Regions from separate parts of the Bradyrhizobium sp. SYSU BS000235 genome, predicted to be linked through region 1. Evidence: predicted binding sites of a transcription regulator. Region 1 holds the regulator's gene; each other region holds the start of a gene.

What was found. The regulator PhoB, encoded in region 1, activates phosphate uptake and scavenging genes when phosphate is short. The targets are predictions, from matches to a motif close to TGTCATNNANCTGTCAT.
Region 2: the regulator PhoB is predicted to act here: its motif matches at 1,945-1,961, upstream of phnC (phosphonate ABC transporter ATP-binding protein).
Region 3: the regulator PhoB is predicted to act here: its motif matches at 1,851-1,867, upstream of ACP0KA_RS11355 (alkaline phosphatase D family protein).
Region 4: the regulator PhoB is predicted to act here: its motif matches at 1,345-1,361, upstream of ACP0KA_RS11690 (DUF2794 domain-containing protein).

The regions. Positions count from the first base shown of each region.
Region 1 covers NZ_JBMHJM010000001.1:103,400-106,606, reverse strand. The annotation lists gene pstB (phosphate ABC transporter ATP-binding protein PstB) at 1-374, shown strand, start outside; gene phoU (phosphate signaling complex protein PhoU) at 398-1,114, shown strand; gene phoB (phosphate regulon transcriptional regulator PhoB) at 1,144-1,845, shown strand; gene pqqA (pyrroloquinoline quinone precursor peptide PqqA) at 2,033-2,113, shown strand; gene pqqB (pyrroloquinoline quinone biosynthesis protein PqqB) at 2,253-3,182, shown strand; gene pqqC (pyrroloquinoline-quinone synthase PqqC) at 3,179-3,207, shown strand, end outside.
Region 2 covers NZ_JBMHJM010000001.1:3,757,037-3,760,243, forward strand. The annotation lists gene ACP0KA_RS17490 (alpha-D-ribose 1-methylphosphonate 5-triphosphate diphosphatase) at 1-1,149, opposite strand, end outside; gene ACP0KA_RS17495 (chloramphenicol acetyltransferase) at 1,168-1,800, opposite strand; gene phnC (phosphonate ABC transporter ATP-binding protein) at 2,007-2,819, shown strand; gene phnD (phosphonate ABC transporter substrate-binding protein) at 2,859-3,207, shown strand, end outside.
Region 3 covers NZ_JBMHJM010000001.1:2,434,766-2,437,972, forward strand. The annotation lists gene ACP0KA_RS11355 (alkaline phosphatase D family protein) at 195-1,754, opposite strand; gene ACP0KA_RS11360 (TAXI family TRAP transporter solute-binding subunit) at 1,956-3,207, opposite strand, start outside.
Region 4 covers NZ_JBMHJM010000001.1:2,493,645-2,496,851, reverse strand. The annotation lists gene ACP0KA_RS11700 (Bax inhibitor-1/YccA family protein) at 1-189, shown strand, start outside; gene ACP0KA_RS11695 (N-acetyltransferase family protein) at 270-797, shown strand; gene ACP0KA_RS11690 (DUF2794 domain-containing protein) at 963-1,334, opposite strand; gene ACP0KA_RS11685 (DUF1223 domain-containing protein) at 1,919-2,617, opposite strand; gene acnA (aconitate hydratase AcnA) at 2,816-3,207, opposite strand, start outside.

The DNA of each region.
Region 1 (3,207 bases):
TGCGTGGCGGTGCGCTCTGGAATGAAGTGAAGGACAAGCTGAATGCGAGCGGCCTGAGCCTTTCGGGCGGCCAGCAGCAGCGCCTGTGTATCGCGCGAACGGTCGCCGTGCGGCCGGAAGTGATCTTGTTCGACGAGCCTTGCTCGGCGCTTGACCCGATTTCCACTGCAAAGGTCGAAGAACTGATCCAGGAACTGAAGGAAAATTACACGATCGCGATCGTTACGCATAACATGCAGCAGGCGGCGCGCGTGTCCGACAAGACGGCGTTCATGTATCTCGGCCAGCTCATCGAGTTCGATGAAACAAACAAGATCTTTACGTCGCCGACGGATCGGCGGACGCAAGACTACATCACCGGCCGTTTCGGCTGACGCTTACCGCGTGGAGAATTATTATGGGAACAGATCATACCGCCAAGGCGTTCGACGAAGATCTCCAGGAGCTTAATCGGCTCGTTGCAGAGATGGGTGGTCTGGCGGAACGTCAGATCGTGGATTCCGTCGATGCTCTGATCCGTCGGGACGTCGCGCTGGGCAAGCGCGTGGTCGCCGCTGATCTCGATATCGACAAGTTGCAGCATGCCATCGAAGAGCGTGCAGTATTGACGATCGCTCGCCGTCAGCCAATGGCTGTCGACCTTCGCGAGATCGTCGGCTCGCTGCGGGTTGCGACCGACCTGGAGCGCATGGGCGATTTGTCGAAGAATATCGGCAAGCGCGTTGCTGCACTCGACAGCGATTTCCATCCGTTGAAGCTGATCCGTGGTCTCGAGCATATGACCGACCTGGTGCAGTCTCAGGTCAAGTCGGTGCTCGACGCTTATGCCGCGCATGACCTGCCGGCCGCCATGGCGGTTTGGAAAGGCGACGAAGAAGTCGACGCGATCTGCACCTCGCTGTTCCGCGAGCTGCTGACTTACATGATGGAAGATCCGCGCAATATCGGCTTCTGCATCCATTTGATGTTCTGCGCCAAGAACATCGAACGGATCGGGGACCATGCGACCAACATTGCCGAAACGGTCTTCTACATGATCGAAGGACAACAGATGCTCGATCAGCGCCCCAAAGGCGATATGACGAGTTTTGCGACGGCTGTCTCAGGCAGCTGATTGGAAGGATATAAATTGAAGGATCGGACATGAGCGCCCGAATTCTTGTCGTCGAGGATGAAGAAGCGTTGACGACGCTGCTTCGCTACAATCTGGATGCCGAAGGCTACGATGTCGAAACCGTTGCACGCGGGGACGACGCCGACACCAGACTCAAGGAGCATATTCCGGATCTGATCGTGCTCGATTGGATGCTGCCTGGTTTGTCGGGGATCGAGCTTTGCCGTCGTCTAAGGGCAAGGCCTGAAACGAAGCAGATCCCCATCATCATGCTGACCGCGCGTGGCGAGGAAAGCGAGCGGGTGAGGGGTCTCGCGACGGGCGCTGACGATTACATCGTCAAGCCGTTCTCGGTCCCGGAATTGCTGGCGCGGGTGAAGGGCTTGCTGCGACGGGCCAGCCCGGAGCGTCTCGCCACGGTTTTGGCTTTCGGCGATATCGAGTTGGACCGCGATCGGCGCCGTGTGGCCCGTTCCGGCCGCCCGATTGATCTGGGGCCCACCGAATACCGTCTTCTGGAGTTCTTCCTGGAACATCCGGGACGTGTTTTCAGCCGGGAGCAATTGCTCGACGGCGTTTGGGGACGCGACATCTATATCGATGAGCGCACCGTGGACGTTCATATCGGCCGGCTCAGGAAGCTCCTGAACCTTGGCCGGGAGCAGGATCCCATCCGCACCGTTCGCGGAGCGGGCTACGCCCTGGATGATCGCTTCGCCAAGGCTGAGTGATCTCGATAAAATTATTGCAGAGCAGCATTTGTCTGATGTTGCTTTGCAATCCTGGGTAGGGCGAATAACAATTTTGTGCCAATGAAGGGCAAAATTGCACCTCGCATTTGGTCATCTCCGTGTTAACCTGACTCTCGACGGGGCAGCGAAACCCAGTCGCAGGATTGAATTGGGAAGGAGAACCAAAATGGCCTGGAAAGCTCCAAAGATTGTTGAAGTGCCGGTTGGCATGGAAATCAACATGTACGCCTGCGCGGCGCGCAAGTAAGTCTGCAAATTTCTTCAGTTTAAAAGACAATTGGTCCGGTTTGCGTAAGGGCTCGCCCAATGGGTGAAGTTCTTTCGCAGCCGGCCTTGTTTGTGTCTGGGTCTGGATTCCGCGAACCGGGATTGCCGGAGGCGTTTTGATGTTGCGCGTTGTCGTTCTCGGGGTGGCGGCTGGTGGCGGCGTCCCGCAATGGAACTGCAACTGTGAGGTCTGCCGAATCACACGTCTTGAGCGGCCGGACTTGCGAGCCACGCAGGCATCGATAGCGGTCAGCGCTGACCACAAACACTGGTTTCTGATCAATGCTTCACCTGACCTGCGCCAACAGGTGATCGCGACCCCGCAACTTCATCCAAAGCCGGATCAATTACGCCATAGCCCGATCGCAGGCGTCATCCTGACCAATGGCGAGGTCGACGCCGTCGCGGGGTTGCTGTCCCTGCGTGAGGGTTGGCCATTTACCATCTACGCTCACCAACGCGTTCTTGCGACGCTGAGGGACAACAGCATCTTCAATGTTCTGAGTGCGGAGCGGGTGCGTCGCGAACCGATCGAATTCGATGCCACGTTCGAGCCCAAGTTGGCGAACGGCTCGCCGTCGGGGTTGGAAGTTTTGCCATTCCTCGTTCCTGGTAAACGTGCCTGGTATCTTGAAGACGCTGCTGCACCTGCGGTGGACGATGAGGCGGGCGACACCGTGGGGCTGCGGATTGCGGACAAGCGGAGTGGCCAATACTTCTTTTTTCTTGCCGCTTGCGCCGCCATGACCCCAGAGCTGAAGATGCGTCTGAAAGACGCGCCTCTGGTGTTTTTCGACGGAACGGTCTGGCGCGATGATGAACTGATCGCCGCAGGACTTGGCAGCAAGACAGGGCAGCGGATGGGACACATGGCCATGTCAGGCGCGGATGGGGCAATCGCAGCGCTTGCCGGCCTCGGGATCGCCCGTAAGGTTTTTCTTCACATCAACAATTCCAATCTGGCGCTGCTGCCCGAGACTGCGGAGCGCGTGCAGATCGAGCAGGCCGGATGGGTCATTCCCTCGGACGGGATGGAGATTATCGTTTGAGAACGACAACAGCCTTTTCGTTAGC
Region 2 (3,207 bases), 3.7 Mb from region 1:
TCGCTGCGGTTCGGTGAGATAGACGAGCTGTCCGCCGGCAATCACCGCCACGATGCGTGGCCGCAGCGCCTCCTGCGCATCCACCAATATGATGTCCGCGCGCTTGCCGGGGGCGATCTCGCCGCGGTCGTGCAGGCCCGTCGCCGCCGCCGGTGCGCCGGAAACCAATGACCAGGCTTGTGGCAGTGGCACGATCCTGTCGGCCGCGAGACGGAACGCCGCGAGCAGCGGCGCCGGATAGTAATAGTCTGACGCGAGGATGGAGCAGAGACCCTTGTTCACCATCTCGGCTGCACTGGTCCAGCCGGTGTGGCTGCCGCCGCGCACGACGTTCGGCGCGCCGAACACGGTGAAGTCGCCGCCGTCGATCGCGGCGCGGGCGGTTTCCTCGTTGATCGGGAACTCCGCGATGTCGATGCCGAGCCCGCGGAAGTTCGCGCGCTGCTCCGGAGACTCGTCGTCATGGGAGAGCAACGGCACATCGTTGTCGCGGGCAATCGCGGCAAGCCGTTCGATTGATGCAGGCACGTCGTCCGCGCGCTTCATGACCCGGTCCACCAGCGCATCGAATTCGCTTTCGCTGAGGCCGGAGCGCTCGACCATGCGCGCGCGCTTCTTCGGATTGCTCATCGACGCAGTGGTCATGTGCATGTGATCGTTGAAGGCGAGCAGGCTGACGCGGCCCGTCGCCAGCCACTCGGCGATCATCGGCTCCGCATCGAGGTTGAAGGTCTCCTGCCGCAGATGGAACCGCGTGTCGGCCGCGAAGCGTGGATGCAATTCCTCGATGGCGTCGGCAAGACGGTGAGCGTTCTCGGTGCCGCGCAAGCCCGGCTCCCATGACCATGTCGCCGCATGAAAGACGGTGGTCATGCCGTTGGCGATGGCCTGGCGGTCGCTGTCCATCAGCGCAACGTCGATCGGGAAATCGACGCCGGGGCGCGGCATCATCTGCCGTTCGAAGGCATCGCCATGCATGTCCACAATACCGGGGAGGGCGATCAGGCCGCGGCTGTCGATGCGGAGCGAAGCAGGTTCGGCACGCGACGATGTTTCCGAGATGAGGCCATCCGCCACATGGATAGTTGCATCATCCACAAATTCGTTGCCGATCAGCGTCTGTCCGCCTTCGATCAAGATATCCGTCATGCTTCGTCCGATCCCGCGTTATGCCAGCGCGTTGTTGTTGTACTTCTCGACAAAGGCTTCCACCGGCAGTTTCCGGAAATCCGGCAGCGCGCTGCGAAGCTGGTCGTGGGTCCAGTCCCACCATGCCAGCGCCATCAATTGTTCTTCGATCTTTTCCGAGAACCGTCGCCGGATCGGTTTCGCCGGATTGCCGCCGACAATGGTGTAGGCAGGCACATCCTTGGTGACGACGGCGCCCGCTGCGACCACCGCGCCTGTGCCGATGTTGCGGCCCGGCAGCACGATGGCGCCGTGACCGATCCAGACGTCGTGGCCAAATGTCACATGATGGCTGCGTCGCCAGTCGAAGAACTCCGCGTCATCGCTCTCGCCCGGGAAATAGGCACTCGCGCGATAGGTGAAGTGAGCCTGCGTCGCGCGATGCATCGGATGATTGCCGGGGTTGATTCGCGTCATCGCCGCGATCGAGCAGAACTTTCCGATGGTGGCGTAGGTAATCTGGCTGTCGTTCACGACATAGGAATAATCGCCGAGCGTAACTTCAAGAAGTGTTGTTCGTGCGCCGATTTCGCAATAAGCGCCCGCCTTGCTGTCGCGGAGTGTTGCAGTCGGGTCGATGAAGGGTTCGACGGAAAGTGTCTTGCCAGCCATAGGCGGTGGAATCTCGTAGTGAGGTGAGGCAGGGATGAGGGTGTGCGTAGTGTCTTCGGTGTGTTTCGTGACAATGTCATGAAGTTCGGATGACGGCAAACCTCTTCCGCATTGCACACAGAAGTGCGCGGGAACAGTCCACGCTGTCACACAACTGTAGAATACCCGCGTTAGCGGTGGAGCTCTGTTAAGCACGGAGCCGACGAATGCTTGTAGTGGACGGATTGACGTGCCGGTTTGGTGCAAAGACGGCCGTTGATAATGCTTCTTTCTCGATCGAGCCGGGCCGGTTCGTCGGCGTGATTGGTCGTTCGGGCGCCGGCAAGTCCACCCTTCTGCGCATGATCAACCGCTTGGAAGAGCCAACCGGCGGACGCATCAGCTTCGAAGGCGTCGACGTGACGGCATTGAAGGGCCAAGAGTTGCGCCGCTGGCGTGCGCGATCGGCAATGATTTTCCAGCAGTTCAATCTGGTCGGTCGCCTCGACGTGCTGACCAACGTCTTGATGGGCCGCCTTGCAGGCGTGCCGCTGTGGCGCTCGATGAGTCAGATGTGGGCGCAGGATGACAAGGCGATTGCCATCTCCGCGCTCGAACAATTCGACATGATGCCGATGGCGGCGCAGCGCGCCGATCAGCTCTCCGGCGGACAGCAGCAGCGTGTGGCCATTGCACGCGCGCTGGTTCAGCAGCCGGATATCATTTTGGCGGACGAGCCGATTGCATCGCTCGATCCGCGCAACACCCGCATCGTGATGGACGCACTGCTGCGCATCAACAAGCACTTTGGCATCACGGTGATGTGCAACCTGCATTCACTCGATCTGGCAAGGACTTACTGTGACCGTCTGATCGGTATGTCCGCAGGCCGCGTTGTGTTCGATGGCGTGCCTGCGATGCTCACGGACTCGATCGCCCGCGAACTTTACGACCTCGAGGCTGGTGAAGTCATGGACGAAACGCCGGACTTCGTACCAGGAGCATTGGCACCCGCGCTCGGAAATGTCGCGGCTGCCTGATCTTTCTGCCGAAACTATCTGACATAACAGGGGGACTTTATGTTCAATCGTCGTACTATTCTCGCCGGCGCAGCAGCGCTTGCGTTCACTGCAACCACAGCTTCGGCTCAGGACTGGAAAGCCAAGTATCCCGAGCTCAACTTTGCCGTCGTTCCCGCCGAGAACGCCTCGGGCGTGACCGAGCGCTGGGCGCCGTTCATTGCTTACCTGAGCAAGGAACTGGGCGTGAAGGTGAACCTTCGCATTGCCAACGACTATGCGGCGGTGATCGAAGGTCAACGCAACGGCAATATCCACATTGCCAGCTATGGTTCGGCGTCGTTCTCGCGCGCCCGCCTCACCGGCGTGAAGACCGAAGCGTTCGCCAACGACCGCAACATCGACGGCA
Region 3 (3,207 bases), 2.3 Mb from region 1:
CGGTCTGGGTGCCCTTGATCTCGGGTTCAACGCAGGCCCAATCCATCGTCGAATGGCACGGGGCAACCTGGTGAAAACGCGTTGGGCAATCCCTGCAAAAGCAAACCCGGCCCAAAAGGGGCCGGGTACTCGGACGCGTTGCGGCGCAATATAGTCAGAAATCGCCGGAAAACAATGCATATTCGGGGGTTTGGTTAGCCCATTTTGGGGTCGAGGGTGATCGCCCAAAGGGCCGTATCGGCCCTATCCCGGAGGGTCACGGTCATCTGTCCGGTCGCGCCCTCGATTTTGACGTGGCCGAAGAACTGCATGCCCTCCGATGGCGGCAGGTTCTGATGACCAGGCCCCGGGCCCTTCACGAAACGCACCTCGGGGCCGAACGTGTTGTCCATGCCCCCTGGGCCGAAACTTCCGGCGTGGAACGGGCCGGAGACGAACTCCCAGAACGGTTCGAAGTCCTGGAACTGGGCCTTGTCGGGGTTGTAGTAGTGGGCGGCGGTGTAATGGACGTCGGCGGTCAGCCACACCGTGTTGCGGATGCCGGCGGTCTTGATGAACCGCAGCAGATCGGCGATTTCGAACTCGCGGCCGCGGACCGGGCCATCGCCCTGGGCAAAGGCCTCGGAGCCCTTTTTGGCGGTGGCATCATCATAAACGATGATGCTGAGCGGCATGTCGGAGGCGATCACCTTCCAGGTCGCTTTCGACTTCAAAAGTTCGCGCTTGAGCCAGGCGAGCTGGTCCGGCCCGATGAAGTAAGCATCGGGTCCGTAGCTGGTCTGCTGATTCTCGCCGTTCGGGCCGCGATAGCTGCGCTCGTCGAGCATGAACACGTCGACGTGCGGGCCGTAATTGATGGTCCGGTAGACGCGGCCGGGTTCGACGATGCTTTCCCGCATCGGATACATTTCGTGGAACGCTTTCGCCCCGCGCGCCGCAAGCAGCGTGATGTCACGCTCTTTGTAATCGGCCGGCAGTTGCTTCGACAGCGACCAGTTGTTGCAGATCTCGTGATCGTCCCACTGCACGAAGATCGGCACTTCAGCGTTGAAGGCGCGGACGTTGTCGTCGAGGAAGTTATATTTGTGCGCGGCGCGGTATTCGTCGAGCGTTTCGGCGACTTTCGCCTTCTCCGGAATCGTAATGTTCTTCCAGGTCTTGCCGTTGGGGAGTTTGACTTCTGACGGAATGATGCCGTCCGCATAAATCGTATCGCCGGAGTGAATCAGGAAGTCGGGATTGTGCTTGCGCATCGCCGCGAAGGTGAACATGCCGCCGTCGTCGGGGTTGATGCCCCAGCCTTGCCCGGCGACGTCGCCGCCCCAGACGAAAGACACGTCGCGACGGCTTGCCGGTGCGGTGCGGAAGCGGCCGACCACGGGCTCACCGACGATGTTGATGTGAGACAGATCGCGGAAGCGGGCGCGGTAAAAGATCGTTTGATCGGAGGGCAGATCCTCGATCAGCATTTTGGCGGTGAAATCGTTTTCCGGCATCGCGTTGATCGGCGGTAGCGCGCGGGCGTCCTTGAACGATTCGGTCGTCGCGACCTCGACCATCAGCTGCGCGGGGCGATCGGCACGCGCCCACACCACGCCGCTGTCGACGTTGACGTCACCCGATTGCACGCCATGGGACACCATCGGGCGGTCTGCCGCGCGGCTGAGATGAGGCATCGCGATGCCGCTTGCTGCGGTGATACCGCCCGCGGCGGCGGTTGTCAGAAAGCGTCGGCGAGAAATGCGAAGGGTCACGAAAGCCTCCAAAGCAGGTATCCAAGCCGGCCCGCCCACGGCAAGCCCGTCCATGGCTCAGCGGGCGGCACCATGCAGCGCATGCCTGACAGAATAAGGAAGGTTATGTGACGCCTTGGCGAAACGCGCTCGGAGGAAAACGCATGCAACGTATCGGCAAGCGATAGAGCGTTCGGCGCCGGGATTGGCGTGGAGAAAGGTTTAAGCCACGTGAGGGCGTGGGGTACGGGTCGGGGTCTCCGGCATCTGCAGCAGAAACGCCTTCCGGTCGGCCACCGCGTTGTGGAACTGCTCAAGTGCAATGCTGAAGGCTGTCAATGAGCCTTCCTCGATGGCCCCATCCTCGAAGCAGTGCAGGGTATTGGTCATGATCTCGTCGGCTTCCGCCTGCATCGCGTCGAGTTCCTCCATGGAGGTCGACTTGCGTGCGGCTGAGAGCATCTGCAGCAAGCGCTCGCGCAGCGAAGAATTGGTTACGCGCTCGTCCTTGCGCAGATAGCTCGCAAACCACGCGCCGGCAGAGCCGAGCGCGGACAGCGCCATCAGGCTGCCCCAGATGTAATCGCTGTATTTGTCGAGAAAGGTTTTCTCTTCACCGTCAACATAGGCGGCGGCGCCGGGATGCGCGGGAATGGCAGCGTCCTTGTCGGTGTCCGGCGTTTCAAGTTTCGCCGAGAGCGGGAATTCGTTCTGGATGCTTTGGCGGATTGCGAACAATTGACGGGTGAGCGCGCCGACCGTTGCCTCTGACAATGAGCTGCGCGCGACGATGTGATGCGCGAACGTGATGGTGTCGATCTTGTCGTCCGGGCGTGCAGGATTCGCGCCGAATGTTCCTGCGGGAATTTCCCCGGAATCGTAGGCGGGGTACTTTTGCGCGATGGCGTCGGCGGTGTCGATCGACAGGAAGGTGACCTTCTTGTCCTTCGCCGTGACTGCAATGGCATCCGAGGTGATTTTGCTGTTGAGCGGACCGACTGCAAGGAATGCGTCGATCTTTTCGTTTTTGACAGCTTCGGCAAAGCCGGTGGTGCTGAACTGAACGGTCTGCACTTTGTCAAAATTAACGCCGGATTGCGTCAGGATCACTTTCAGCAAATTGACGTTGGCCGGTGTGCGGCCGATCACGCCAATACGTTTGCCCGCAAGCTGCTCGATCTTGGTGATGCTACCCTTGCGGTGAGCTCCGGGGACCCACAGCACGGCGAAGTTCTTGCGGATGCTGGCGACAGCCTGCGCATTCTTCGGCAGGTCGAGGTCTCCACGCACGACGGCGAGGTCTGTCGTGCCTGCGGTCAAACTCGCAGCACTCGCGGTGGCGCCTTCGGTGACGATCGGCCGCAGCCTGACATAACTGCGATCACGTGAGAACATTTGCGTGATGGACTGAATGACCTTCACATCGTCGCTGTTCGGGGGACCGACCGCGATCCGGAGATGAACCGCGCGCGTC
Region 4 (3,207 bases), 2.4 Mb from region 1:
GGCGTGCTGGTGTTCGCGGGCCTCACCGCCTGGGATACGCAACGCCTGAAGAACGACTACATCTACGGCTACGCCGGCCAGGGCGGCGACATCGCGGAGCGTGCAGCAATCACCGGCGCACTCTCGCTTTACCTGAACTTCATCAACCTGTTCACGCTGCTGCTGCAGCTGCTCGGACAGCGCGATTAATCAGGATCGATCGATTTTCGGAAAGCCCCGGCCAAAAGCCGGGGCTTTTGTTTTGCGGACTACAAAATTAAGCTGCCCGCATGTCGAATCCCGCGATCCGATCCGCCGCTCCGGCGGATATCCCTGCCATCACCCGCATCTATGACCACGAGGTCCGCACCGGCACCGCGACCTTCGAACTGACCCCTCCGGATGTCGCTGAAATGACCCGGCGCTTCACGTCGCTTCAGGAAGCAGGCTTTCCCTATCTCGTGGCGACGCTCGAGGGACACGTGGTGGGCTATGCCTATGCGGGGCCTTATCGCCCCCGGCCTGCCTACCGCTTCACCGTGGAAAATTCCGTCTATCTGGCGCCTGCAAGCCATCGGCGCGGCATTGGAACGGCCTTGATGATCGAGCTGATCGCGCAGTCGGAGGCGCGAGGTTATCGCCAAATGATCGCGGTCATTGGCGACTCCGCGAATGCAGCCTCCGTCGCCCTGCACACCCGGACAGGATTCCAGATGATCGGCACGCACCCGGATGTTGGGTTCAAGTTCGGGCGGTGGCTCGATACGGTGATGATGCAACGCGCGCTGGGGGCCGGCGCCACCACCGTTCCGGCCTAGCGCCGCGGATTTGAAATTCTTCCGTGTGAAGTCCCAAGCGCGATGAAGGACTTCAAATCCAAAAGCGGCACCAGGATTATAGACTTGCCGGTGTCCCTTTGATTCCGAAGTCCGCATCCGGGCACGCCGCGCGTCTGTGCGAACTTCCGAATCGGGACACCAGGCTCACACCAGTGCCAGCTTGCGGTCAATGACCAGCAGCACGCGTTCCAGTTCGTGACCCCGGCGGAGAATTTGTCCACTGGCCGCGATCACGCTGTAAGCACCCTGCTTGCGCGCCAGGCGCGGGTCTTTCTCGATGCGATAGATCGGCACTTCCGAAGCTCGGCGGAAAATCGAAAACACCGCCCGGTCCTTCAGAAAGTCGATGGCGTAGTCACGCCATTCACCGTCGGCGACCATGCGCCCGTAGAGGTTGAGGATGCGATTCAGTTCGAGGCGGTTGAACGTGACATTCTGGGGCGGGAGCGGTGTGGTGCTGCTGCGCTCCTGCCCCCGGGTCTCGCTTGGGTCTGTATCCCCTGATATCGGATTCATCGGCGCCTCCTGTCACTTAACCGACATAGTCCTCCGGTCTGCCGGGACCTGCAAGCTTGAAATAGCCATTGGAACAGCGAGTGGAGTGGATTTGACATTCGCGATTCACCGGGCCGCAGGTAAGCGAATGTCAAACTCCAAACTCGAAACTTACAATTTCTAGTGGTCCTGCGATTCCAACATTCGCAAGAGGTGCCTGCGGTAACAGGATGCGAATGCTAAAATCGGACCACGAGGCTGCTCAACGAGTTATCACACGCAAGTTAGTCGAAATCATAATGCTGCCTGAATTCGGCCCATACGCCGCCGTGCTGGGCTGCGAATAACACTGCACTGCGTTGACCCGGTCCTTTTGGCACCGGATTCCTCAGCCCCCAGCCCCCCGGGGTCGATAGGATCGGGTCTAATTCGCAGTCAGGTAGATCCCCAATCCTTCCGGCCAGCGAAAGCTGGCCTTTTTTGTTGGCAGGCCAATCGTCCTCGCCTTGCTTTGCATAGGAAAGAATTCACCGAAGCTGTTGCAGGTAACAGCCTGCTGCCCAGGCCACTTGCAGCCTCGCGCTCACGACTGAAAAATTTCTGATTTAGTTAAGGGAGGTAAAGGCCGCGCCGAGCATCGGTCCGGGCTTGTCGCGATTGCCGTCCTGAACGTACACGGCGGCGGCATCGACGCCATCACGCGCGATGTTCTCGATCGGCACGCTCCAGCTATTCGCGCTGCCGTTCCAGTCGCCGACCTTCAGCATATTCCGTACCACGTTGTGATACGTGATCTGATGTCCGCGGTTTTCACCCTTCGCGATTGTAATCGGAACCGCCTTCGACACCGCGCAGATCCAAACTTCACCGCTTCGACCCGCGGTATCCGAGGCCGCGACCGATACGTTGATTTGCTTACCAGACCTCGTCATCGTCACAGGCACCGACATCGCACCATCGACGCCCTTTGTCCGGCTGACTGCAGTTTCAATACCGGCCTTGTCACTGCCAAGGACGTTCGCAGAGCCGTTGACGATGGCCTGCGGCGTATAGACACCACGATCGCCTCGGACGTGCGAATAAGCTTTTTGACGCGCGCTGAAACGAGAGTCCGCCAGCGTGTCCTTCCAACCGAGATAGTCCCAGTAATCGATCGGCAAACTCAATGCGATGACAGAGGGATCCTTGCTGAGATCACCCAGAACCTTGTCTGCAGGGGGACATGAGGAGCACCCTTGCGAGGTAAACAGTTCAACCACCGCACGCGGTTCTGCTCCAGCAGGCGTAACCGCGGCAAAAACCATACAGACTCCAAGCAGACACGACAGCTGGGCAAGTTTGCCCGCCGCTTTCGCATCAGCACTGGAATCCCGATAAGCCACGTCGCATCCTATTTTGACTCAGTTGCCTTACGAAGAAGGCGGCCCTGTGATAGGCCGCCTTCCCTTAAGCTTCTACTCACGTCGCAGTGAGCCCGTTCACGGTTGCGTTGGCAAGCCCTATTACGCGGCCAGCTTGCGCAGCACGTAATGCAGGATGCCGCCGTTGCGGTAATATTCGAGCTCGTCGAGCGTATCGATGCGGCAAAGCAGCGAAACATTCTTCAGCGAACCGCCGGCATCGACGATTTCCGCCGTCAGCTTCTGCCGCGGCCGGAGATCGCCCTGAAGGCCGCGAATGGTGACCTTTTCGTCGCCCTTCAAGCCGATCGACTGCCACGACGCTCCGTCTTCGAAGGTCAGCGGCAACACGCCCATGCCCACCAGGTTCGAACGATGGATGCGTTCGAAGCTTTGGGCAATCACTGCGCGGACGCCGAGCAGACGCGTGCCCTTGGCCGCCCAGTCGCGCGACGATCCATTGCCGTATTCCGCACCTGCGAACACCACGAGCG